2 linked regions of the Peribacillus sp. FSL E2-0218 genome follow. The protein of the gene in region 1 interacts with the protein of each later gene in a pairwise test. Links are inferred from orthologs where the notes say so. Each region holds a gene or a part of one and is shown in the gene's direction. Other genes may lie near its edges. The genes, in order: eno and rpe.

Region 1 (11,781 bases):
TACTCTAATAAAACCTGGCAGATGATGATATTATTAGTAAGTCATTAAGCATATGAGGCGCTTCCATTCCTTGTTTTTGGATAATTTTCTGGAAACCGACTATAATGAAGTAGAGTAAAGGGGAGATGGGATATGTACCCTCTCCCTTTTTGACTAAAAGAATCAAAAATGTGATAACAATATCTAAGGAGGTTCTTTGGATTATGAATAAAAAGTCGATTAGAGATATTGAATTAAAGGGGAAACGTGTATTTTGCCGTGTTGATTTCAACGTACCGATGCAGGACGGAAAGATTTCGGACGATACAAGAATCAAAGCTGCATTGCCGACGATTTCCTACCTGACGGAACAAGGCGCAAAAGTCATCTTGGCGAGCCATCTTGGCCGTCCTAAAGGACAAGTTGTGGAAGAATTACGTTTAGCTCCTGTTGCCGAACGACTAAGCGAGCTTAGCGGCAAGGATGTGCAAAAGGCTGAGGAAGCATATGGCGAGTCCGTTCAATCCATGATCGACAATATGGAGAGTGGCGAGATCTTGTTATTGGAAAACGTCCGCTTCTATCCAGGCGAAGAAAAGAACGATCCAGAATTGGCGAAGTCATTCGCTGCACTTGCCGATGTTTATGTGAATGATGCATTCGGGGCTGCCCATCGTGCCCATGCTTCGACGGAAGGGATTGCCCACCACCTTCCAGCCGTTTCCGGATTGCTGATGGAAAAAGAGCTTGCCGTGCTCGGAAAAGCTTTATCAAACCCGGAACGTCCTTTTACAGCTATAATTGGCGGCGCAAAAGTAAAGGATAAAATAGGTGTCATCAAAAATCTTTTGGAAAACGTCGATCATTTGATCATTGGCGGCGGCCTTGGTTATACATTCATTAAAGCGCAAGGTCATGAAATCGGTAACTCGCTATTGGAAGAAGACAAGATTGAACTGGCCAAATCCTTCATCGAAAGCGCAAAAGAAAAAGGCGTGAAGCTGCATTTGCCGATTGATGCCGTCGTTACGGCTGAATTTTCACCTGATGCAGAGACTGAAATCGTCAATATCGATTCGATACCAAAAGAGAAAATGGCTCTTGATATCGGTCCGAAAACAAGTGAATTATATGCGGATATCATCAAAGGCTCCAAGCTTGTCATTTGGAATGGGCCTATGGGCGTGTTTGAATTCGATAAATTTGCGAATGGTACAAAAACCGTTGCCCAAGCCTTGGCTGATGCAAAAGATACTTACAGCATCGTCGGCGGTGGAGATTCTGCTGCGGCTGCCGAAAAGTTTGGGTTGGCGGAAAAAATGTCCCATATTTCAACGGGCGGCGGTGCATCTCTTGAGTTCATGGAAGGCAAGGAATTGCCGGGCGTTGTAGCATTGAACGACAAATAGGCGTGAACCGTCAAAAATTTTTCAACTTTAGAAGGGATGAGAAACCATATGCGTAAACCGATTATTGCAGGTAACTGGAAAATGAATAAGACACTATCTGAGGCAACTGCCTTTTTAGAAGAAGTGAGCAATTTAATTCCTAAGCAAGATGTAATCGATACGGTTGTATGTGCTCCTGCTTTGTTTCTGGATCAATTAGTTCAAGCTGCAAAGGGGACCGATGTAAAAATCGGGGCACAGAACATGCACTTTGAAGATAATGGAGCCTTCACAGGAGAAGTCAGCCCGATCGCATTAGCTGATCTTGGTGTCTCTTATGTCATCCTAGGCCATTCCGAACGTCGCGAAATGTTCAATGAAACGGATGAAGCCGTTAATAAAAAAGCTCATGCCGCTTTCGCTAACCAATTAACCCCGATCGTTTGCTGCGGTGAAACGCTTGAGCAGCGTGAAGCTGGCGAAACGAATGATTTTGTTGCCTGTCAGATCGAAAAAGGCCTAGCGGGCTTATCCGACGAGCAGTTGAAACAAGCTGTCATTGCCTATGAACCGATTTGGGCGATTGGCACTGGTAAATCATCATCTGCACAAGATGCGAATGAAGTATGTGCACATATCCGTTCAGTAGTTGCTGACAAGTTTTCTAACGAAGCGGCAGCGGCCATCCGTATCCAGTACGGCGGCAGCGTAAAACCTGAGAATATCAAAGAGTACATGGCGCAACCTGATATTGACGGTGCATTGGTAGGCGGGGCAAGCTTGAAGCCGGATAGTTTCTTACAATTGCTGGAGGCTGGTCACTATGAGTAAGTCGCCTGTGGCACTTATCATCTTGGACGGTTTTGGCTGCCGCAGCGAGGAAAAAGGAAATGCTGTTTATCATGCGAAAAAACCGAATTTTGACCGTTATTGGGAGCAGTACCCGCACTCCCATCTAACTGCAAGCGGCGAAGCAGTCGGCTTGCCTGCAGGACAAATGGGGAACTCGGAAGTGGGCCATTTGAATATCGGTGCCGGACGCATCGTTTATCAAAGCCTGACCCGTGTGAACCTGGCAATCCGCGAAGGCGAGTTTGCAGAAAACCCGACCTTGGTCGAGGCTATGAAGCATACCAAGAAAAAAGGTACAGACCTTCATCTATTTGGGCTTCTTTCGGATGGCGGCGTGCATAGCCATATTGAACATATGTATGCCTTGCTGAGATTGGCAGCCAAAGAAGGAGTCAAGAATGTGTATGTCCATGCGTTCCTCGATGGGCGTGATGTCGGACCAAAAACGGCTCAGGGCTATATCAAGGATGCCGAGGCGAAAATGAAGGAAATCGGTGTAGGCCGCTTTGCAACCATTTCGGGAAGATATTATTCCATGGACCGTGACAAACGCTGGGAGCGTGTCGAAAAATCCTACCGTTCAATGGTATATGGAGATGGCCCAGCTTATCCTTCTGCACTGGAATGTGTCGAGGATTCATATGAACATGGTATTTTTGACGAGTTCGTGATTCCTTCGGTCATTACGGCGGAGGATGGCAAGCCGGTGGCGACGATTAAGGATGAGGATGCCGTTATCTTTTATAACTTCCGTCCCGACCGGGCGATCCAGATTTCGAATACATTCACGAATGAGGACTTTCGCTCATTTGACCGCGGTCCCGGACATCCGAAACACCTTCATTTTGTCTGCCTGACGCATTTTTCGGAAACGGTTGATGGATATGTTGCATTCAAGCCGACAAATCTCGATAATACATTAGGGGAAGTGCTTTCTCAAAACAAGCTTACTCAGCTTCGCATTGCTGAAACGGAAAAATATCCGCATGTGACGTTTTTCATGAGCGGTGGCCGAGAAGAGAAGTTTCCTGGTGAAGAGAGGATTTTAATTAATTCTCCGAAAGTCGCTACATACGATCTAAAACCGGAAATGAGTGCTTATGAAGTGACGGATGCGTTGGTGGAACAAATCGAGGCCGATAACTTCGATGCGATCCTTTTGAATTTTGCCAACCCGGATATGGTTGGGCACTCAGGGATGCTTGAGCCGACCATAAAAGCGATTGAAACCGTTGATGAATGCCTAGGCAGGATCGTCGATTTGATCGTCTCTAAAGGCGGCACGGCAATCATCACGGCAGACCATGGGAATGCCGATGAAGTCGTTACGCTTGAAGGAAATCCGATGACGGCCCACACAACGAACCCTGTGCCTGTCATTATCACCAAAAATCAGGTAACATTAAGAACAGATGGTATATTAGGCGATTTAGCTCCAACGATGCTTGATCTGCTTGGAGTCGAAAAACCTGTTGAAATGACAGGGAAATCCCTATTATCTAAATAAAATTGTGAATTGGAAAAGGAGAGATTTAAATGCCGTACATTGAACATGTATATGCACGCGAAGTGCTTGATTCCCGTGGTAATCCAACAATAGAAGTAGAAATCCAAACTGAGTCCGGATACTTCGGACGCGCCATCGTTCCATCAGGTGCTTCAACAGGAGAACATGAAGCAGTTGAGCTTCGTGACGGGGATAAATCTCGCTACCTGGGTAAAGGGGTACAAAAAGCGGTTGATAACGTAAATGAAATCATTGCTGAAGCTGTCATTGGCTTGGATGTAACGAACCAAGCTGGCCTTGACCTTACGATGATCGAATTGGATGGTACGGAAAACAAAGGAAACCTTGGAGCGAATGCAATCCTTGGCGTATCCATGGCTGCTGCCCATGCTGCTGCTGAATTTTCCGGTTTACCATTGTACCGTTACCTTGGAGGGTTCAATGCAAAACAACTTCCAACTCCAATGATGAACATCATCAACGGCGGATCACATGCCGATAACAACGTCGACTTCCAGGAATTCATGATCCTTCCTGTCGGTGCGCCAAGCTTCAAGGAAGCCGTTCGTATGGGTGCTGAAGTATTCCATGCATTGAAATCGGTTCTTTCTGCTAAAGGCTTGAACACGGCTGTTGGCGACGAAGGCGGCTTTGCGCCAAACCTAGGTTCGAACCGTGAAGCACTTCAAGTCATCATCGAGGCGATTGAAAAAGCAGGCTATAAAGCAGGCGAAGATATCTACCTTGGTATGGACGTAGCTTCATCTGAATTCTATAACAAAGAAACAGGCAAATACGATCTTGCAGGCGAAGGCCGCAATGGCGTTACATCTGAAGAAATGGTTGCTTTCTATGAAGAGCTAGTGAATGAATTCCCGATTCTTTCCATCGAAGACGGCTTGGATGAAAATGACTGGGATGGCCACAAACTTCTAACTGAACGCATCGGTTCTAGAGTTCAATTGGTTGGTGACGATTTATTCGTAACGAACACGAAAAAATTGGCTGAAGGCATTGAAAAAGGCATCGGTAACTCGATCCTGATCAAAGTGAACCAAATCGGTACACTGACTGAAACGTTTGACGCAATCGAAATGGCTAAGCGCGCTGGCTACACGGCTGTCGTTTCCCACCGCTCAGGTGAAACGGAAGATGCAACAATCGCTGACATCGCCGTTGCAACGAACGCAGGACAAATCAAAACAGGTTCGATGTCACGTACGGACCGTATCGCTAAATACAACCAACTTCTTCGCATCGAAGACCAGCTTGGCGACTTGGCTGTTTACGGCGGCTTGAAATCTTTCTATAACTTGAAGAAATAATTACCGTGACACCCTCTTCCGACGAGAAGGGGTGGAGATGATTATCTCTCACCTCCCATTCCATGTGAATGGGGGGTTTTTATGTTTATTTTTTCAAAATATATTTAATAAGTGCTTTTTTGTAAATGTATTTTTGTATAAAATAAAAAGAGAATACAAAATAGAAAAGGAGGAATTATGGAAGAGAACACAGAGGTACCAGACGCATCCAAAGAGTTGATTTCGAGTAAAATAAACTTACTTAAAACCGATTTACAGCCGATTTTCTCAAAGATTCGGACTGGACTTGGGAAAGAAGATTGGGATAAGTATTGGTTGAAATTATATGTTCAGCAACCTAGCTCTAAGAGCATAAAGACACTCCAAAACAATAAAATTATTGCATTTGTTACATTGGCTGCAGGCACATTCCTTGCCTCAAAATTTGCGTCCGGAAACACCTATTAGTAATCCATCATATTGATACAATAATGAATTAATTCAGTAGGGGAGGAATTATAATGCATGGAGCGCGTAATAAAATACGTAGATCGCATAGTATATTACGTTTGAATAAAGATAAAAAGCATAAAGTAGTGTTGGTTTCTGAATGTTCTGTAAATTCGGGAAATAAAGCGGCCAGCGGGCATGTCTTAACCATTAAAATCAGCAATGAGTTAAGCCAAAGAGGTAAAGCGGTAAAATTATATGTAGAAAACGAGAAGGAAGAAATTCTGAAGAAAGCACAATTTATGAATCAAAAGTTTTCTGAATTTCTTCAACTTGTTAATAGTAAATAAATAACAAGAATGGTCCTTCTTTTATAAGGAAGCTCATTTATCTTTTTCTGAATTTGCTCTATGAGCTTGTCCATTTTTTGATTTAGACTTTTAATTCCATGATTCATCTTATCTGATTTATTTTTCATTATTTCTCTTATGCTCTTCATATCCCGATAATTTTTATAATCTTTTACCACATAGAAACCTCCCCGTCCAGATTCCTTCTCTGATAAGTATGTGCCAGAACTAGCTACATTACTATCTTTGACTAATTGTTCACTAATTATCATCTTGAGTAAAAATACTGTTGAGTTAAGTTTTTATGGAAGTAACTGCGCATAACATATTCCATGTCACGTACGGACCGTATCGTTAAATACAACCAACTTCTTCGCATCTGTGAAGGGCTTGGCGACTTGAACTTGAAGAAATAATTACGGTAAAATCTTTTTTCTTTCACCTCCAATTACACCTGAATGGAAGGTTTTTTTATGTTTCATGAGGGTGAGGGTGTGCAACCATTATGGGATGAGAGTATAGCCTTCTATTATGGTTTACTTGTATAGATAAAACATTAATGTTTCTAAATTATTAAGTTTTCATTGAAATATATAGGTAATTTGGTATATAATATATTTATTGGTAGATATTTCATTTATAAAACATAGGATAATGAAACTACTATTACATATTAAAGGAGATAAAAAATAATTATGCTTAAGAAATTATTTGTTTTCGGTACGATTTTTACTAGTTTATCAATTGGAAACAGTACAATTGCAGCAGAAATAGAATCAGAAACAACCGTCACTAACATCTCAAGTTTATCTGAAGTCAGTAGCCTAACCTCAGGTATTGCAGGGGAAACATTTGGTAAGAAAATCAAGTGCAGTTCCAAAGTGAAGGCGAGCAATCCAATATTTGGTTCTCCAAGTGCAACCGCTACTTCATCAGCAGCAGTAAAAGAAGATACTATCGCTGCTAAAGTTAGAGTATATAGCAGTAAGGGAGGGTTAAAAGGACAAAAAACAGATTCTCAGAAAAATTCAACATATGCTGGAGCTACTTTTACTGATAAATCTAATAATATTCCTGCAACTGCTTTTGGCAATCATACTTATGTAAAGAAGAGTTATAAAACAGTAGTACATGAAACTAAAGATAAATTTTAAATATAAGAAAAGTTAAGGCTAACTGATGTTAGCCTTAACTTTATTGTAGGAGCCAGGATAATATGAAAAAAAAGCTTTTGATAGTGACCTCACTTATATTGATTGGAATCTCAGGGTGGATCTTTTACAATAAAACGGAAAATACAAAAGGTGTACAGCCCGGTTTTAAGGCAGGCTCCAATACCATCTCCTACGGCTTGTTAGATGACGATGGAAAAGTAATGAATAATGGAAGTACACTGGAGCCGAAAAATAATAAGCTTGAGTATACGTTTTCGCTCTCGAATTTTATAGAAGTGGAAAGGGAATATGCCGTAATAGTCCTTCGTAATTTTGAACAAACACCCTTTACAGTGGAAGGAAAACCATACAGTGTTTATACCTTCAATGCCAAGCCAAATAAAAGTAACGAGTTTAATCTTAGTGTTGCCACTAACGATCGAACAAGAGAAATAGATTATCTTATATTTAAAAAACCAAATTATCTAATAGATAATTTGGATATATCAAAAATGAGTGCTTTGCAAGAAGTGTTACCTATGCGTTTTAAGGTTAAGAGCAACGGCGAGAAACCAAAGGCAGCTGCTGGTTTTATTCCTGATGACACAATTAAAAAAGGACCCAACGATACTATATTTGTCAGCAAACAAAAAGAGGAACTAAGTATCCTGCCTACAGCAAGAAGTGGTGAGCATGTTTTCATTTCAGTTGGAAATGTTGGCGAGAAAGAGGAAAATTACCATATTATTGCATTAAATCATTGGCAGCAGATCCCATTGGAAAATAATCAATTAGTAGGAAATGTGGCAGTTAAGCCTGGAGAAAGAAAAGTGTTTGAATATAAGCTTCCACAGGTACAGCATGATTCGAATTTCCAGGTTATTGCTTTACCCAAGCCTTATGAAGTCAGTGAAAGTGACTATGAAAGTACAGTCGTTTCAGGTTCATTTCGAACGGTTATCAAACCTTAAGGTGGCATCAATGCTCTTTTAGAAAAGATGGGGCAGCATATTTAATCAAACGTTTGATTAATAGAATTCCAAACAAAAAAAGGTGCCGCATATGGGCACCTTTTACTTATTTATCTACAGCTTCTACTGGAACGGCATTATAGTATTCTTCCAAAGTGCTTTTCGTTTTGAAGATTTCAGTTGCGGCATCGGCGCCAATATAGCGGATGTGCCACGGTTCGTATTTATAGCCTGTAATGTTTTCCTTGCCTTCCGGATAGCGGATGATAAATCCGTATTCATGGGCATGCTCTGCAAGCCAGGACGCTTCATTCGTGTCTCCGAAGCAATCTTGGGCAGCACATGCACCGTCATGGGTCGTGACATCGATGGCCAGACCTGTTTCGTGCTCGCTCGTCCCAGGCATTGCACTGTAGGTTTTCGCTTTTTCTTCCCCGTCCTTGGCCACATAGTTATTAAAGACCGTGATTTGCGTTTGATGTGAACGGTAGGCGGATACGCCGGCGAAGTGCATATTGTCTTTTTCGGCAGCTTGGAATAGCCGTTCAAGCGCTTCTGCCGCTTCTTTGCGCATCATTCTTTTTTCAATTTTATCCTGAAAGATGAAATCCACTTTTGGGTAAACAAGATCTTCAGGTTTGTAATCTTCCGGCAAGCTGTATTGTTTGTTGACAAGTACAGGGATGCTTTCTGGGTTGGCTAAAGTCTGCAGGCCAGCCTGCGCGGGCTTGACCGTTTCATCCACTTCCACCTGGCGTTGGGCCGATTCTTTTGAATCATCTTGCTTATCATCAGTTTCTGTCTCCGTATGGTGGGAGCTCGGGTGTTCTTCTTTTTGCTCTTTTTTTTCATCGCTTGATTGGTCGAATGAACATCCGGACAATAAAATGAACGATGACAGAGCAGTTGCAGTAAATATAGGTTTTAACATATGAAAGGCCCCTTGCTTTTAATATAAGATTTCCTGCGATAGGCGTTTTGAAAGATTATCGTGACAAGTAATCCCTCGTCAATTCACTTTGGTACTTATCGAGGAATAAGCCGATCCAGACCACCATCAATAAAAATGGATAATCATTGCGGACTGCGGCTTCCACGACGGGTGCAGACCAAAAGTGAGATAGGAAACCGCCTGACATCCTGATCGTCTCGAAGGTGACCAGGGCGTGCAGCGATAGCCAGAGAATCGTAAGGGTGTTGGTGCCGAAACCAATGACGGCCGCTATGATGCTCAGCAGGATGGCGGCTGCACCGATCAGCAGCACATGGTAACTTGATTGGAAAAAGTCGATGCCGCTATTGGAAAGTCCATTATAAATAATAGCAGTAAAATAGACGGTTGTCGTGGTATATGCAGCAAATAATAAATATCGATTGCCATGATATTTTGCAAGCAGCAGCAAAAGCGGCGAGAGAATGATCAATAAGACACTGATGAGATTGCTGCCGCCTATCCATAAAGAATAGCCTGCAACCGCCGAGAACAGGATGGTCAATAAATCAAGAATCCGGAGAATGGGCTTGAACATGGTGACACCTCTTTCTTCCCTTTTTGTGAATTATCTCAAACTTTGATTCAAAAAGAAAATGATGAAGCTGCTGTTTAGGAATTCTTACCATTAAATGATAACAAAGATTGTGGATATCTTATGGGTGTGGTAAAGTTAAAGTAATTGTTTATTGGTACTTCAGGAGGTGTGATTGCATGCATGCATTTCTCATAACGCTTTTGGTGATCGTCAGTATCGCCCTTATTGTGACGGTATTGCTTCAATCGGGTAAAAGTGCAGGTTTATCAGGTGCGATTGCCGGCGGTGCTGAGCAGCTATTCGGAAAGCAAAAAGCTCGCGGCTTGGATTTGATTTTACATCGTGCAACGGTAGTATTAGCCATTTTATTCTTTGCTTTAACTTTACTTGTTGCATTCTTTGATGTGTAATCGATCAAAAATGAGTCTAGCTAAATAGCTAGGCTTTTTTCTTTGCACGATAGTTGCATGAATAGATATAGTAATTTTAGTACTTAATGATAGATAGGGAATTTTTTTGGATGCTATTTACTAATGAAGGAGCTAATTATCATGAAAATCAAGCTGCAGCAGCCCTTTACTTTTGAAGGCGGAAAAAGAGCTGTCTTACTATTGCATGGATTCACGGGGAATTCCGCAGATGTGCGGATGCTTGGACGTCACTTGGAGAAGCACGGTTACACCTGCCATGCCCCGCACTATAAGGGACATGGGGTTCCGCCAGAGGAGCTGGTGAAAACGGGCCCTGTTGATTGGTGGAAGGACGTCATGATGGCATTCGATTTCCTGAAGAGCAAGGGCCATGAGGAAATAGCTGTTGCCGGACTCTCTTTGGGAGGCGTATTTTCTCTTAAATTAGGTTACACTGTACCTATAAAGGGTATCGTATCAATGTGTGCGCCCATGTATATCAAAAGTGAAGAGATGATGTATAAAGGAGTATTGGAGTACGCTAGAGAATTTAAGAAGTATGAAGGAAAAACGCAAGAGCAAATAGAGCATGAAATGGACCTCCTGGCCGATAAACCGATGAATACATTGAAAGCCCTTCAGGAATTGATAACGGATGTACGGGAGCATGTCGATTTGATTTATGCACCGACATATGTCGTGCAGGGGCGGCATGATGACGTCATCAATCCGAAAAGTGCCGATATCATTTTTGATTCCATCGAGTCACCTGTCAAGAAACTGAAGTGGTATGAAGAATCCGGTCATGTCATCACGCTGGATAAAGAAAAAGAACAGCTGCATGAAGATGTATTGGAATTTTTAGAAAGTCTGGATTGGTCCGAATAACAAATTTATTATACCCTGAATAGGAGGGGTTTTATGGAAGATAACATTCAAGAACACATGAATAGGCTTTTGACGTACATGACCGACGAAGCATATAAGCCATTGACGGTACAGGAGCTTGAAGAGGCTTTGAAGATCGAAGACTCGGCAGACTTCAAGAATTTCGTCAAGGCGCTAGTGAAGCTGGAAGAAAAGGGATTGGTGGTCAGAACGAGAAGCAATCGTTACGGCCTGCCGCAAAAAATGAATTTGTTCCGCGGAAAATTAACGGGTCATGCAAAGGGCTTCGCATTTGTAACGCCTGAAGATAACCCAGGAATGGATGATATTTTCATCCCGCCAAATGAAACGGGTACAGCGATGCACGGAGATATCGTCATGGTACGAGTATCCTCGGAAACGTCCGGATCAAGGCAAGAAGGCACGGTCATCAGGATCCTTGAACGCGGAATAACGCAAGTGGTAGGTACATACTCCGAAAGCAAAAGCTTTGGTTTCGTCATCCCTGATGATAAAAAGATCGCAAACGACATCTTCATCCCGCAGCATGCTTCCCATGGAGCGGTGGAGGGCCATAAGGTTGTCGTCAAGCTGACTTCTTACCCAGAAGGACGTGTAAGTGCAGAAGGAGAAATCATCGAAATTCTAGGGCATAAAAATGACCCTGGCGTCGATATCCTTTCCGTCATCCATAAATATGGTTTGCCGATGGAATTCCCGGAAGAAGTCATGAAGCAAGCCAATGCCGTTTCCGATACGATTTCTGAAAGTGAAATCGGCAGCCGCAGGGATTTGCGCCATGATGTTTTGGTCACGATTGATGGGGCCGATGCGAAGGACCTCGATGATGCCGTTTCGGTTACCAAGCTAGAAAATGGCCATTACAAGCTAGGTGTCCATATTGCCGATGTCAGCCATTATGTTACGGAAGGTTCGCCAATCGATAAGGAAGCCCTTGAAAGGGGTACGAGCGTTTATTTGGTGGACAGGGTCATTCCG
Region 2 (11,532 bases), 3.1 Mb from region 1 along the record:
GCGTGCTTCGCAACATCCAGAGAAATGGTGTTCCTTCCCTTGATGCCATCAAAGATGATCTTGAACGGCTCTCCATCGAAGTGAGTCATCCAGTCTGGTTGATCAAACGCTGGGTGGAGCAATTTGGTTATGAAAAAACCAAGGAAATGTGCGAAGTGAACTTAACGGCCCCATTGCAAACGGGACGGGTCAATTTAAAGAAGATTTCCCGCAATGAATTAATGAGCATATTAAGGGAAGAGGGATATGACGTCGAAGCAAGTGAAGTCGTCCCCGAAGCCATCGTCAGCTATAGAGGCAATCTTGCCCATTCAGAAAGTTATAAACTAGGCTACCTGTCGATCCAGGACGAAAGCTCGATGCTTGTTGCTCATGCTTTGGGGGCAAATGATAATGATGCTGTTCTCGATTGCTGTGCTGCTCCTGGAGGGAAAACGACCCATATTGCAGAAGGTCTGACGACTGGACAAGTCTATGCGCTGGATCTTCATGAGCATAAAGTCAAGCTCATCAAGGAGCAGGCAGAGCGGCTAAAACTGAGGAACAACATCAAGACTATGGCACTCGATAGCAGGAAAGTGCAGGAACACTTCAATAAAGAAGGGTTCGACCGGGTCTTGATCGATGCTCCGTGTTCAGGGTTGGGAGTCATGCGCCGGAAGCCTGATGTAAAGTACACAAAAACAAAAGATGATATAATGAAACTCTCAAGTATACAAAAGCAATTATTGGAAGCTGCCGCACCGCTGGTAAAGCAAGGCGGACGTTTAGTATATAGCACATGCACGGTGGATAGGGAAGAAAATGACCAAGTGGCCATGTCGTTTTTGCAAGACCACCCGGATTTCGAGAGCGATCCATCGCTGTCAGAAAGAATGCCCGAGAGCGTTCAGCCGTTTATCGAGGGCAATACGCTGCAAGTTTTTCCGCAATATTTTAGCAGTGACGGATTCTTTATTGCGAGTTTTAGAAAGAAGGTGCTGTAATGGCAGAAATAACCAAATCATCCAGAGTAAGAAAAGACACAACACCAGAAAAACCATCCATCTATTCATTGGAGCTTCACCAAATTAAAGAATGGATCATTCAAAATGGCGAGAAGGCTTTCCGGGCCGAGCAAGTATACGATTGGCTTTATAAAAAGCGCGTCTCCAGCTTTGAAGATATGTCCAACCTATCGAAATCTTTACGCGATAAGCTGGAATCACATTTTACCTTCACTACCTTGAAAACGCTGATCCAGCAAACGTCAAATGATGGAACGATGAAGTTCTTATTTGAACTCCATGATGGATATTCGATTGAAACGGTATTGATGCGCCACGAATACGGAAACTCCATTTGCGTGACAACACAGGTTGGTTGTAGAATTGGTTGTACCTTCTGTGCATCGACACTGGGTGGATTGAAGCGAAACCTTGAAGCAGGCGAAATAGTTGCCCAAGTCGTTAAAGTGCAGCAAGCACTTGACGAAGTGGAAGAACGTGTCAGCTCAGTCGTCATCATGGGAATCGGGGAACCGTTCGATAACTACGATAATATGATGTCATTCTTGAAGAATATAAATCATGAAAAAGGCTTGAATATCGGGGCCCGTCATATTACCGTTTCTACAAGCGGGATCATTCCTAAAATCTATAAATTTGCAGAAGAGAGCATGCAAATCAACTTTGCGGTTTCCCTGCATGCACCAAACACGGAATTGAGAAGTAAATTGATGCCAATCAACAAGGCTTACAAACTTCCCGACTTGATTGAAGCCATAAAATACTATACTGAAAAAACAGGGCGCCGTGTAAGTTTTGAATATGGTCTATTCGGCGGGGAAAATGATACAGTCGAACACGCCGAAGAATTAGCCAATTTAATAAGCGGGATCAAATGCCATGTCAACTTAATTCCGGTTAACTATGTACCGGAACGCAACTATGTACGTACACCTCGGGATCAGATTTTTGAGTTTGAAAAAACATTGAAAAAGCGCGGTATCAATGTGACGATCCGAAGGGAACAAGGCAGTGATATCGACGCAGCCTGCGGCCAGCTTCGGGCCAAGGAGCGCAAAGAAGAGACGAGGTGACCCTATTGAGGGCGATATTTAAAACAGACCGTGGAAAAGTCCGGCAGCATAATGAAGATAATGGCGGAATCTTTAAAAACTCGGAAGGCGTTCGCCTTGCCATCGTTGCAGATGGCATGGGCGGCCACCGTGCCGGGGATGTGGCAAGTGCGATGACGATTGACCTTTTGAAAAAGGGATGGGAGGAATCCGGCGGGATCGAAACGGCAAATGATGCCGAGGAGTGGCTAAAACAGCAAATCTTCTTGGTCAATCATTCGCTTTTTGAATATGCCGAGTCACATACAGAGTGTAAGGGTATGGGGACCACCGTTGTTGCTGCAATATGTACTGATACATTTGCGACCATCGCCAATATCGGGGACAGTCGATGTTATTTGTACAATGAGAGTGGCTTTAAACAGGTTACGGAAGATCATTCACTCGTTAACGAATTGGTCCGTTCCGGGCAGATTTCGAAGGAAGATGCCGAGAACCATCCACGAAAAAATGTTTTATTACGAGCCTTGGGAACGGAAAAGCAAGTTGAAATGGACATCACGACGGTCATTTTCGAAGAAAGTGATTTATTGTTGCTTTGTTCGGATGGACTAACGAATAAAGTGAATGAACAGGAGCTTGAAGAAACGGTTACAAATGGGCAGCCTCTTGAAGAAAAGGCAAAATCATTAATAGACAAGGCCAATCACTACGGTGGGGAAGATAATATCACCCTTGTGCTTGTTCAATTTACTGATGAAAGCGAAAGCAGGTGAATTGAATGTTGATTGGCAGAAGAATCAACGGCCGTTATAAACTGATCGAGATGGTCGGCGGCGGTGGCATGGCGAATGTTTACCTTGCAAGGGATATGATTTTGGATAGGGATGTTGCGTTGAAAATCCTTCGCATGGACTTCAACAATGACGAAGAATTCATCAAGCGCTTCAACCGGGAAGCTCAATCGGCAACCAGTTTGGCCCATCCCAATATCGTAAGTATTTATGATGTTGGAGAAGAAGATGCCATCTATTATATCGTCATGGAATATGTGGACGGCTTTACACTTAAGCAATACATACAAAAATATTATCCGATTCCAGTTGATGAAGCCTTGGATATCATGAAGCAGATTACGGCAGCGATTTCCCATGCCCACCATAATGGGATCATCCATCGTGACATCAAGCCACAGAACATATTGATCGATAAAGAAGGAACTGTCAAGATAACAGACTTTGGAATTGCCTTGGCCTTGAGTGCAACCAACATTACTCAGACGAACGCCGTCTTGGGTTCCGTCCATTACTTATCTCCGGAACAGGCAAGGGGCGGCATGGCCAATAAGAAATCGGATATATACTCCCTTGGCATCGTCATGTTTGAATTGCTGACGGGTAGATTGCCTTTTTCCGGTGAATCAGCCGTGTCGATAGCGCTTAAACATTTACAATCGGAAACCCCTTCGCCCAAACGGTGGAACCCTGAAATACCCCAGAGTGTAGAAAATATTATTTTGAGGGCGACAGCGAAGGATTCATATTACCGATATGAAAGCGTAGATTCAATGGAAGATGACATTCGTACGTCGTTGAATCCTGAGCGTTCAAATGAGCAGCCCTTTACGATACCGGAAGACCATGATGCAACGAAAGCGATACCTGTCATCACGGATGATCAGCTCTCGAGTATTGATGAGACGATTATAAGAGGGCCGGAGAAAAATACGGCAGTCTATGCAGACGATGCTGAAGATGACTCGGTCGAAGCCATGAAAGTGAACAAAAAACAAAAGAAACAGAAAAAACAAAAAATGAAGACGAAACAAAAGGACAAAAAACGGAAGAGAATGCCAGCTATTTTGGTAACCATCTTTTTAGTCCTCGCACTGCTTGCTGTCTTATCTGTCACGTTAGGACCATCCCTTTTGGGCCCGAAGGAAGTGACGATCCCTGACCTTAAAGGGAAGGAATTGGATGATGCAATTACTGATTTGCTTAATCTGGATTTGGTCGTCGGAGAAACCATTGAGATCGAGGATGAAGAGGTTGAAGCGGGACTGGTGATCAAAACCAACCCGAAGGAAGGGAAAACCGTCAAGGCAGGTGCAAAGGTCGATATCTATCAAAGTGTAGGTAAAGAAACGATATCGCTTTCCAACTATGAAGGCCGGAATTACTCGGATATTAAATCCCTGCTTGATAATATGGGATTCAAAAACACGATCGTGACCTACAAATTTGATCAAAGTGCTGCCGGTACCATCATAGATCAGACGCCATCGGGCGCAACTGAAATCGTCGCTTCCGAAACGGAACTTGAGTTAACTGTAAGCAAAGGGGAAGATTTATTGAGCCTGAAAAATCTCAAGGGGTTCAATGAAGCCGGCCTAAATGATTATTCCAATGAAAGCGGAATAAAGATCGATGTGGAAGAAGAGGTATACGATGATTCCGTCGAGAAGGGACTGGTCATTTCCCAGTCGCCTGAACCGGGTACTAAGGTGGAAAAAGGCAGTACGGTGAAAGTCATCGTCTCAAAAGGGAAAGAAGAGATCCCCCCCAAGACCGTAACGGAGAAAATCAAGATTGAATATGATCCAGTTGAACCTGGCAAAGCGCAAAAAGTGCAAATTTTCATTGAGGATATCAATAATAGCATGACGGAGCCTAAGGAATCATTCTTTATCGTGGAAGATGCCAAGCGAACGATCGAATTGACGGTTTCCCAGGATAAGAAAGCAGGCTATAAAGTCATGAGGGACAATCAGGTCATCATCGACAAAGCTGTCTCTTATCCCGACTAAATATATAAATTAGGAGTGTGGCTATGCCCGAAGGAAAAATTATTAAAGCACTTAGCGGATTTTATTATGTGCTTGATGGGGAAGAAGTTTTTCAATGCCGCGGACGGGGCGTGTTCAGGAAAAATAAGGTAACTCCGCTCGTTGGTGATTATGTGGTGTTCCAGGCGGAAAATAAAACCGATGGGACCGTTACCGAAATAAAACCGCGAAAGAATGAATTGATCCGTCCGCAAATTTCAAATGTAGATCAAGCCATCCTCGTCTTTTCGGCAGTGGAACCTGACTTCAGTCCGGCGCTGCTCGATCGTTTCCTCGTATTGATCGAAGATAACGAAATCGAGCCCATTATCGTCGTGACGAAACTGGACTTGGTCACTTCTGAAACCCGGACGAAATTGACACAGTACATCAATGATTATCGCAAACTTGGGTATACGGTATTGGAAACATCCTCGGTTACCACAGGAGGCATTGAAGAACTTGTTCCTTATTTAGAGGGGAAAACGAGTGTATTTGCCGGTCAGTCAGGAGTTGGAAAATCGTCTTTGCTAAACGCAATCAACCCTGAACTGGCTTTAAAGACGGATGACATTTCGTCACATCTTGGACGGGGGAAACATACTACGCGTCATGTAGAATTGATTCATATCGGCTCCGGCCTTGTCGCGGATACGCCTGGTTTCAGTTCACTCGAATTCATGGAAATGGAAGCTGAACGGCTATCCTATTGCTTCCCCGAAATGCATAAGCATGGAGAGGACTGTAAGTTCAGGGCTTGTTTGCACGATAAAGAACCGAGGTGTGCCGTGAAGGAAGCGGTCGCTTCCGGGGAAATCCCGCAATATCGCTATGAGCATTATATGCAATTCCTGGAAGAAATCAGAGATAGAAAGCCGAGGTATTGAAATGGTTAAAATTGCACCTTCGATTTTATCAGCAGACTTTGCAAAATTGGGAGAAGAAATCCTTGATGTGGAAAGAGGCGGGGCGGATTTTATTCATGTGGATGTCATGGATGGGCAGTTCGTTCCGAATATTACCATCGGACCGTTAATAGTGGAAGCCATTCGGCCTGTGACTAAACTGCCGCTAGACGTTCATCTTATGATCGAACAACCGGACCGTTATATCGAGGCGTTCGCAAAAGCTGGAGCCGACTATATAACGGTGCATGCAGAGGCCTGTACGCATCTGCACCGAACGATCCAGTTAATTAAATCATTCGGCCTCAAGGCAGGGGTGGTGCTTAATCCAGCCACGCCAGCGTCCTTGCTCCAACCTATAATCGAAGATATTGATATGGTGCTGTTGATGACGGTTAACCCAGGCTTCGGCGGGCAAAAGTTCATCACATCCGTATTGCCAAAAATCGCTGAAGTTAAGGCGATGGCGGACAACCATAATCAGGATCTGGAGATAGAGATTGATGGCGGAGTCAATGAAGAAACGGCGAAACTATGTATTGAACAAGGGGCGACGGTCCTTGTGGCCGGGTCAGCAATATATAATCAGGCAGATCGCCGTGCAGCGATTCAAAGAATTCGGGGAAATTGATATAAAGCCGACATTATCGTATACATAGGATAATGATCGGCTTTTTTTAACAGTGTCACAAAGAAATCTCGTATATGCATATACGTGTAAAAAGGATGATGATCATGATCATTAGTATAATGGCGGGCGGTCCAGAATCGCTATGGCCTGATTTGGCAAGGTATAAGGTAATGACGGATCTTTGGATCGGGGTTGATAGAGGAGTGTGGGCCTTGCTTGAAAATGGGATCGACCCTAAATGCGCCTTCGGGGATTTTGACTCGGTTTCGCAAGACGAATACAAGGTAATTGCACAAAGGCTTCAGCAAGTGAATTTATATTCTTCGGAAAAGGATGAAACGGATCTGGAAATCGCTTTTCATTGGGCGATAGATCAAAAACCGAGTGAAATTCACATCCTTGGGGCCACTGGGGGGAGAATGGATCATTTTCTTGGCAATATCCAGCTGCTCCAAAAGGAAAGCATCCTTCCCATTCATGCCGATATTGATATATACATAGTCGATCGACAAAACATTTTCACCGTCAAGACAGCAGGCTCTTATGAGGTAACTGCTTTGAAGGATAAGAAGTACGTATCATTCCTGCCAGTCACAACGGCAGTCACTGGCATCACCCTGACAGGCTTCAAATACCCGCTGAGCGATCGCAGCTTGGAGATAGGTTCGACACTCTGCATCAGCAATGAACTAATTTCCGAATCTGGGAATGTTTCATTTAAGGAGGGCATATTAATGATGGTAAGAAGCAGAGATTAAAATTCATGCTTAAAGCAGATTCGGATATAATTACAAATCCTATATCCGCTTAAAAGCTTATGTTGTAATAGAAAAATTCCACTTCATCTTAATTCGTGGGATGCAAAGAGGAGGGGCATGATGAAATTTTATACAATAAAATTGCCAAAAGTTCTGGGTAGTTTGGTAAGGGCTATGCTCGGAGCGTTTAAAAAGGGCTGATACTTATTCTACATGACACCTCTCGGATTTCCGGAGGTGTTATTTTTCGTGAATCCAGGGTTACCGAATGTGTGGCCATCCATTAATGGGAGATGATTTTCTAGATGCGGATATAAAAAAGTCTACGAAGCTATCAACCATCCCCATTAAATTGTCAGCCATTTCAAGTAAAAAGGCATCCTTAGAGGATGCCGTAACATTATACGCGTTCTACTTTGCCCGATTTAAGAGCTCTTGCAGAAACGTATACACGTTTAGGTTTACCGTCAACTAAAATACGCACTTTTTGAAGGTTAGCGCCCCATGTACGCTTGCTAGCGTTCATTGCGTGAGAGCGGCTGTTACCAGAACGAGTTCTTCTTCCAGTGATTACACATTTACGTGCCATGTTCAATTCCCTCCTAACTACACCAAGCTTAAGTTTTCACAGTCATCTTAAGTCTTTGTAAAATACTTTAATAATTTATCATACCTACCGTGAGAATGCAATACTTCAGTTAATTACTTTCAAGAAAAATACCTTGACATACAAACTGGAAAATTGAATTATATTAAGTACCGTAAGACAATTACTTTTAAAACCTCAGACATTATAGTAAAATGTCTTTAGTTGACTTGATTTTTTGGGAGGGAAAAGAGAAATGTCTATTGAATTACAAACGAAATATGGACAAATTGATATCTCTAATGATGTTATCGCAACCGTAGCAGGCGGAGCAGCAGTGGATTGCTACGGAATTATAGGAATGGCTTCCAAAAAACAATTTAAAGATGGCATTGCTGAAATTTTAAGAAAAGAAAACTTTACTAAGGGTGTAATTGTCCGTCAAGAAGAGGAAGAAGTTCATATCGATATGTATATCATCGTAAGCTATGGAACGAAAATCTCGGAAGTTGCGCATAATGTGCAATCGAAGGTAAAGTACACTCTGAACAAAACTGTAGGATTAGCGGTTGATTCCGTAAACATTTTTGTCCAGGGAGTTCGTGTGACGAACCCTTAAGTATAGGAGGAAAGTTTAGTGTCAATTACAAGTTTAAATGGAAAGCGCTTTGCAGAAATGATCATTCAAGGTGCCAATCATTTAGCGGCCAATGCCCAAATGGTTGATGCGTTGAATGTTTTCCCTGTCCCAGATGGAGATACCGGGACGAATATGAATTTATCGATGACTTCCGGAGCGAAGGAAGTGCAAAATAACGTCCAGGAACACATCGGAAAAGTGGGCACATCCCTTTCGAGAGGACTGCTGATGGGCGCTCGCGGCAATTCTGGTGTTATCCTTTCACAGTTGTTCCGCGGCTTTGCAAAAGCGATTGAACATAAATCGGAAATCAATAGTGAAGAATTCGCACAAGCTTTCGAAGCAGGCGTGCAAACAGCTTATAAGGCTGTAATGAAACCTGTCGAAGGAACCATTTTAACGGTTGCCAAAGATGCAGCCAAGCAAGCGGTTACATCTGCCGCCAGGCACCAAGACCTCATTCAGGTTATGGAAGAGATCGTAATCGAGGCCAATGCCTCACTGAAACGCACACCGGATCTGCTTCCGGTCTTGAAAGAGGTGGGAGTCGTCGACAGCGGCGGACAAGGCTTGGTGTTCGTATATGAAGGCTTCCTGGCCGAGCTGAAAGGTGAAGCCCTTCCAGCCCGTTCCGAACATGGCCCTAGCATGGATGACATGGTCAGTGCCGAGCATCACATGAACGTCCAAGGGCATATGAACACGGAAGATATCGTGTTTGGTTACTGCACGGAATTCATGGTCCGGTTAGAAAGTGACAAGCTGGCTAATAAATCATTTGATGAGGAAAAATTCCGAAATGATTTAAGTGAATACGGAGATTCATTATTAGTCATTTCAGATGATGAAGTTGTCAAAGTACATATTCATTCTGAACAGCCTGGAGAATGTCTTAATTATGGACAGCGATACGGTAGCTTAATCAAAATGAAAATCGATAATATGCGCGAACAGCATACTGCGATCGTGGGTGAAACGCAGACTCCGCTTCAAACGAAACCGGCAACGAAAGATAAATACGGAGTCGTGTCCGTTGCGATGGGTGCAGGAATCAGTGAATTGTTCAAAAGCATCGGCGCCAAGTCCGTCATCGAGGGCGGTCAGACGATGAATCCTAGCACGGAAGATATCGTTAAAGCGGTCGAAGAGGCAAATGCCGAGCATGTCATCATCTTGCCTAACAATAAAAATATCATTATGGCTGCCAACCAAGCAGCAGATGTCCTTGGAGATCATGTGACGGTCGTCCCGACGAAGACGGTACCACAGGGAATGGCTGCCTTGTTGGCATTCAATCCAACACTTGATGCTGCCGAGAATACACAAGCGATGAGCGAAGCCCTTTCGCATGTGAAAACCGGCCAGGTCACTTTTGCCGTACGTGATACCAATATTGATGGTCTAGCCATTGAGACGGGGGATTTCATGGGAATAGCTGAAGGAACCATCAAAGTGAAGGATAAAGACAAGACGCAAGCGGCAAAAGAACTTCTTACTGAAATGATTGACGAGGATGCCGAGATCCTGACGATATTATATGGAGAAGATGCCAATGCAGAAGAAGTCGAAAATCTTGTTGCATTCTGTAAGGAGAATTTCGAAGACGTTGAAGTTGAAGTCCATAATGGCAAACAACCTTTATATTCTTTCATTTTTTCAATTGAATAAGTAACCTTTCATGAAGCTAAAGCATGTTCCGTTTCTTTCTTAGGATCATGAACGAATAAAAGGCAAGAAACTGCATAAGTCATTAGGCTATGCAGTTTTATTTTTTTTTGCTGCTATTCGCTTATCCAGAGGGCGGGCTGCCTTATCGGCAAGAACGCTTGTTCAGTCTCAACTGTCCCCTGCCCGCTCAGGAGTCTCGCAATCAACCTTAACTAGTGTCGGTTAAAAAACAGCACTCTTTAGGAAAAGAGCCAATTTTTTGATGAACGGTATGAACGGCCTGAATGGAATTACGGCGAATTTGACGTTATTATTAATCTAACACCCAGCCTTTCCCTTGATTTCAATAGCTGAAGGAGGAGCAATGCATGAAATTCAGAAGTGTATTCGATATAATAGGTCCTGTTATGATTGGCCCCTCTAGTTCCCATACTGCCGGAGCGGCAAGAATTGGGAGGGTGGCCAGGAACTTATTCAACCGTGAACCGAAATGGGCACATATTTCTTTTTATGGATCGTTCGCTAAAACCTACAAAGGACATGGAACGGATGTAGCCATCGTAGGAGGTTTACTTGATTTTGATACATTCGATGAGAGAATTAAGGAATCGTTGGAAATAGCACGTAAAAAGAAAATTAAAATTGCTTTCCGGGAAGAAGAAGCAGTCCCTGAACATCCCAATACAGCAAAAATAACGGTGGGGGATGAGGATGGGGAACTTGAACTCGTCGGAATATCGATTGGCGGGGGGAAAATTGAAATTGTCGAATTGAATGGGTTTAAGTTGAGGCTTTCGGGCCACAACCCTGCCATACTGGTCGTGCATGATGACAGATTCGGGGCCATTGCCAGTGTTTCTAACATTTTGGCTAAGCATCGAATCAATATTGGCCAGATGGAAGTTTCCCGTAAAGAAAAAGGCAAGATGGCGCTGATGACGATTGAAGTGGACCAAAACCTTGAGGATCAAGTCATTGCTGAAATTACGGCACTCCCCAACATCACTCAGGTAGCGAGGATTGTTGATTGATAAGGAAATCGATTCGTTCCCACATAGGAAGGAGAAGATACCATGTTTCGAAATGTTGCGGAATTGATAGAATTAGCTGAATCAAAACAGAAAAAAATATCAAATTTGATGATAGAACAGGAAATGGAAGTGACGGGCAGGACACGTGAACAAATCATCCACCAGATGGGGGTCAATCTGGATGTGATGGAACAGGCTGTTGAAAAGGGCCTCCAAGGTGTCCGGTCCGTTTCCGGCCTTACAGGCGGTGATGCAGTCCTGCTTCAGGATTATATTAATTCCGGGAATTCCCTATCCGGTGAATTGTTGTTGGATGCGGTCAGCAAGGCCGTGGCCACAAACGAAGTGAACGCGGCCATGGGAACCATTTGTGCGACCCCCACTGCCGGATCGGCCGGGGTGGTGCCAGGAACCCTTTTTGCGTTGCAAA

Evidence for each region.
Region 2: the proteins of eno (region 1) and rpe interact in binary tests that used the Escherichia coli proteins (3 or more experiments, as listed by UniProt). The link is inferred for Peribacillus sp. FSL E2-0218 from one-to-one orthologs.

Annotation. Positions count from the first base shown.
Region 1 is NZ_CP150304.1:4,810,377-4,822,157, reverse strand. The notes cover bases 2,936-5,903. They hold eno (phosphopyruvate hydratase), read left to right. Parts: upstream 2,936-3,755; coding sequence 3,756-5,051; downstream 5,052-5,903. Other genes in these bases: MHI53_RS23345 (hypothetical protein), read right to left, coding at 5,809-5,903; MHI53_RS23350 (hypothetical protein), read left to right, coding at 5,552-5,830; MHI53_RS23355 (hypothetical protein), read left to right, coding at 5,229-5,498; gpmI (2,3-bisphosphoglycerate-independent phosphoglycerate mutase), read left to right, coding at 2,936-3,726. Outside these bases: MHI53_RS23375 (phosphoglycerate kinase), read left to right, coding at 204-1,388; tpiA (triose-phosphate isomerase), read left to right, coding at 1,437-2,198; more of gpmI, read left to right, coding at 2,191-2,935; more of MHI53_RS23345, read right to left, coding at 5,904-6,009; MHI53_RS23340 (hypothetical protein), read left to right, coding at 6,526-6,984; MHI53_RS23335 (hypothetical protein), read left to right, coding at 7,047-7,955; MHI53_RS23330 (M15 family metallopeptidase), read right to left, coding at 8,062-8,886; MHI53_RS23325 (hypothetical protein), read right to left, coding at 8,942-9,484; preprotein translocase subunit SecG, read left to right, coding at 9,661-9,894; MHI53_RS23315 (carboxylesterase), read left to right, coding at 10,036-10,782; rnr (ribonuclease R), read left to right, coding at 10,816-11,781. UniProt on the Escherichia coli protein: Catalyzes the reversible conversion of 2-phosphoglycerate (2-PG) into phosphoenolpyruvate (PEP). It is essential for the degradation of carbohydrates via glycolysis.
Region 2 is NZ_CP150304.1:1,663,567-1,675,098, forward strand. What follows is about bases 4,877-7,595. They hold rpe (ribulose-phosphate 3-epimerase), read left to right. Parts: upstream 4,877-5,771; coding sequence 5,772-6,419; downstream 6,420-7,595. Other genes in these bases: rsgA (ribosome small subunit-dependent GTPase A), read left to right, coding at 4,889-5,770; MHI53_RS08045 (thiamine diphosphokinase), read left to right, coding at 6,524-7,177; spoVM (stage V sporulation protein SpoVM), read left to right, coding at 7,298-7,378; rpmB (50S ribosomal protein L28), read right to left, coding at 7,578-7,595. In the rest of the region: 16S rRNA (cytosine(967)-C(5))-methyltransferase RsmB, read left to right, coding at 1-986; 23S rRNA (adenine(2503)-C(2))-methyltransferase RlmN, read left to right, coding at 986-2,080; MHI53_RS08025 (Stp1/IreP family PP2C-type Ser/Thr phosphatase), read left to right, coding at 2,086-2,835; pknB (Stk1 family PASTA domain-containing Ser/Thr kinase), read left to right, coding at 2,841-4,865; more of rpmB, read right to left, coding at 7,596-7,766; MHI53_RS08060 (Asp23/Gls24 family envelope stress response protein), read left to right, coding at 8,020-8,382; MHI53_RS08065 (DAK2 domain-containing protein), read left to right, coding at 8,401-10,071; sdaAB (L-serine ammonia-lyase, iron-sulfur-dependent subunit beta), read left to right, coding at 10,440-11,102; sdaAA (L-serine ammonia-lyase, iron-sulfur-dependent, subunit alpha), read left to right, coding at 11,145-11,532. UniProt on the Escherichia coli protein: Catalyzes the reversible epimerization of D-ribulose 5-phosphate to D-xylulose 5-phosphate.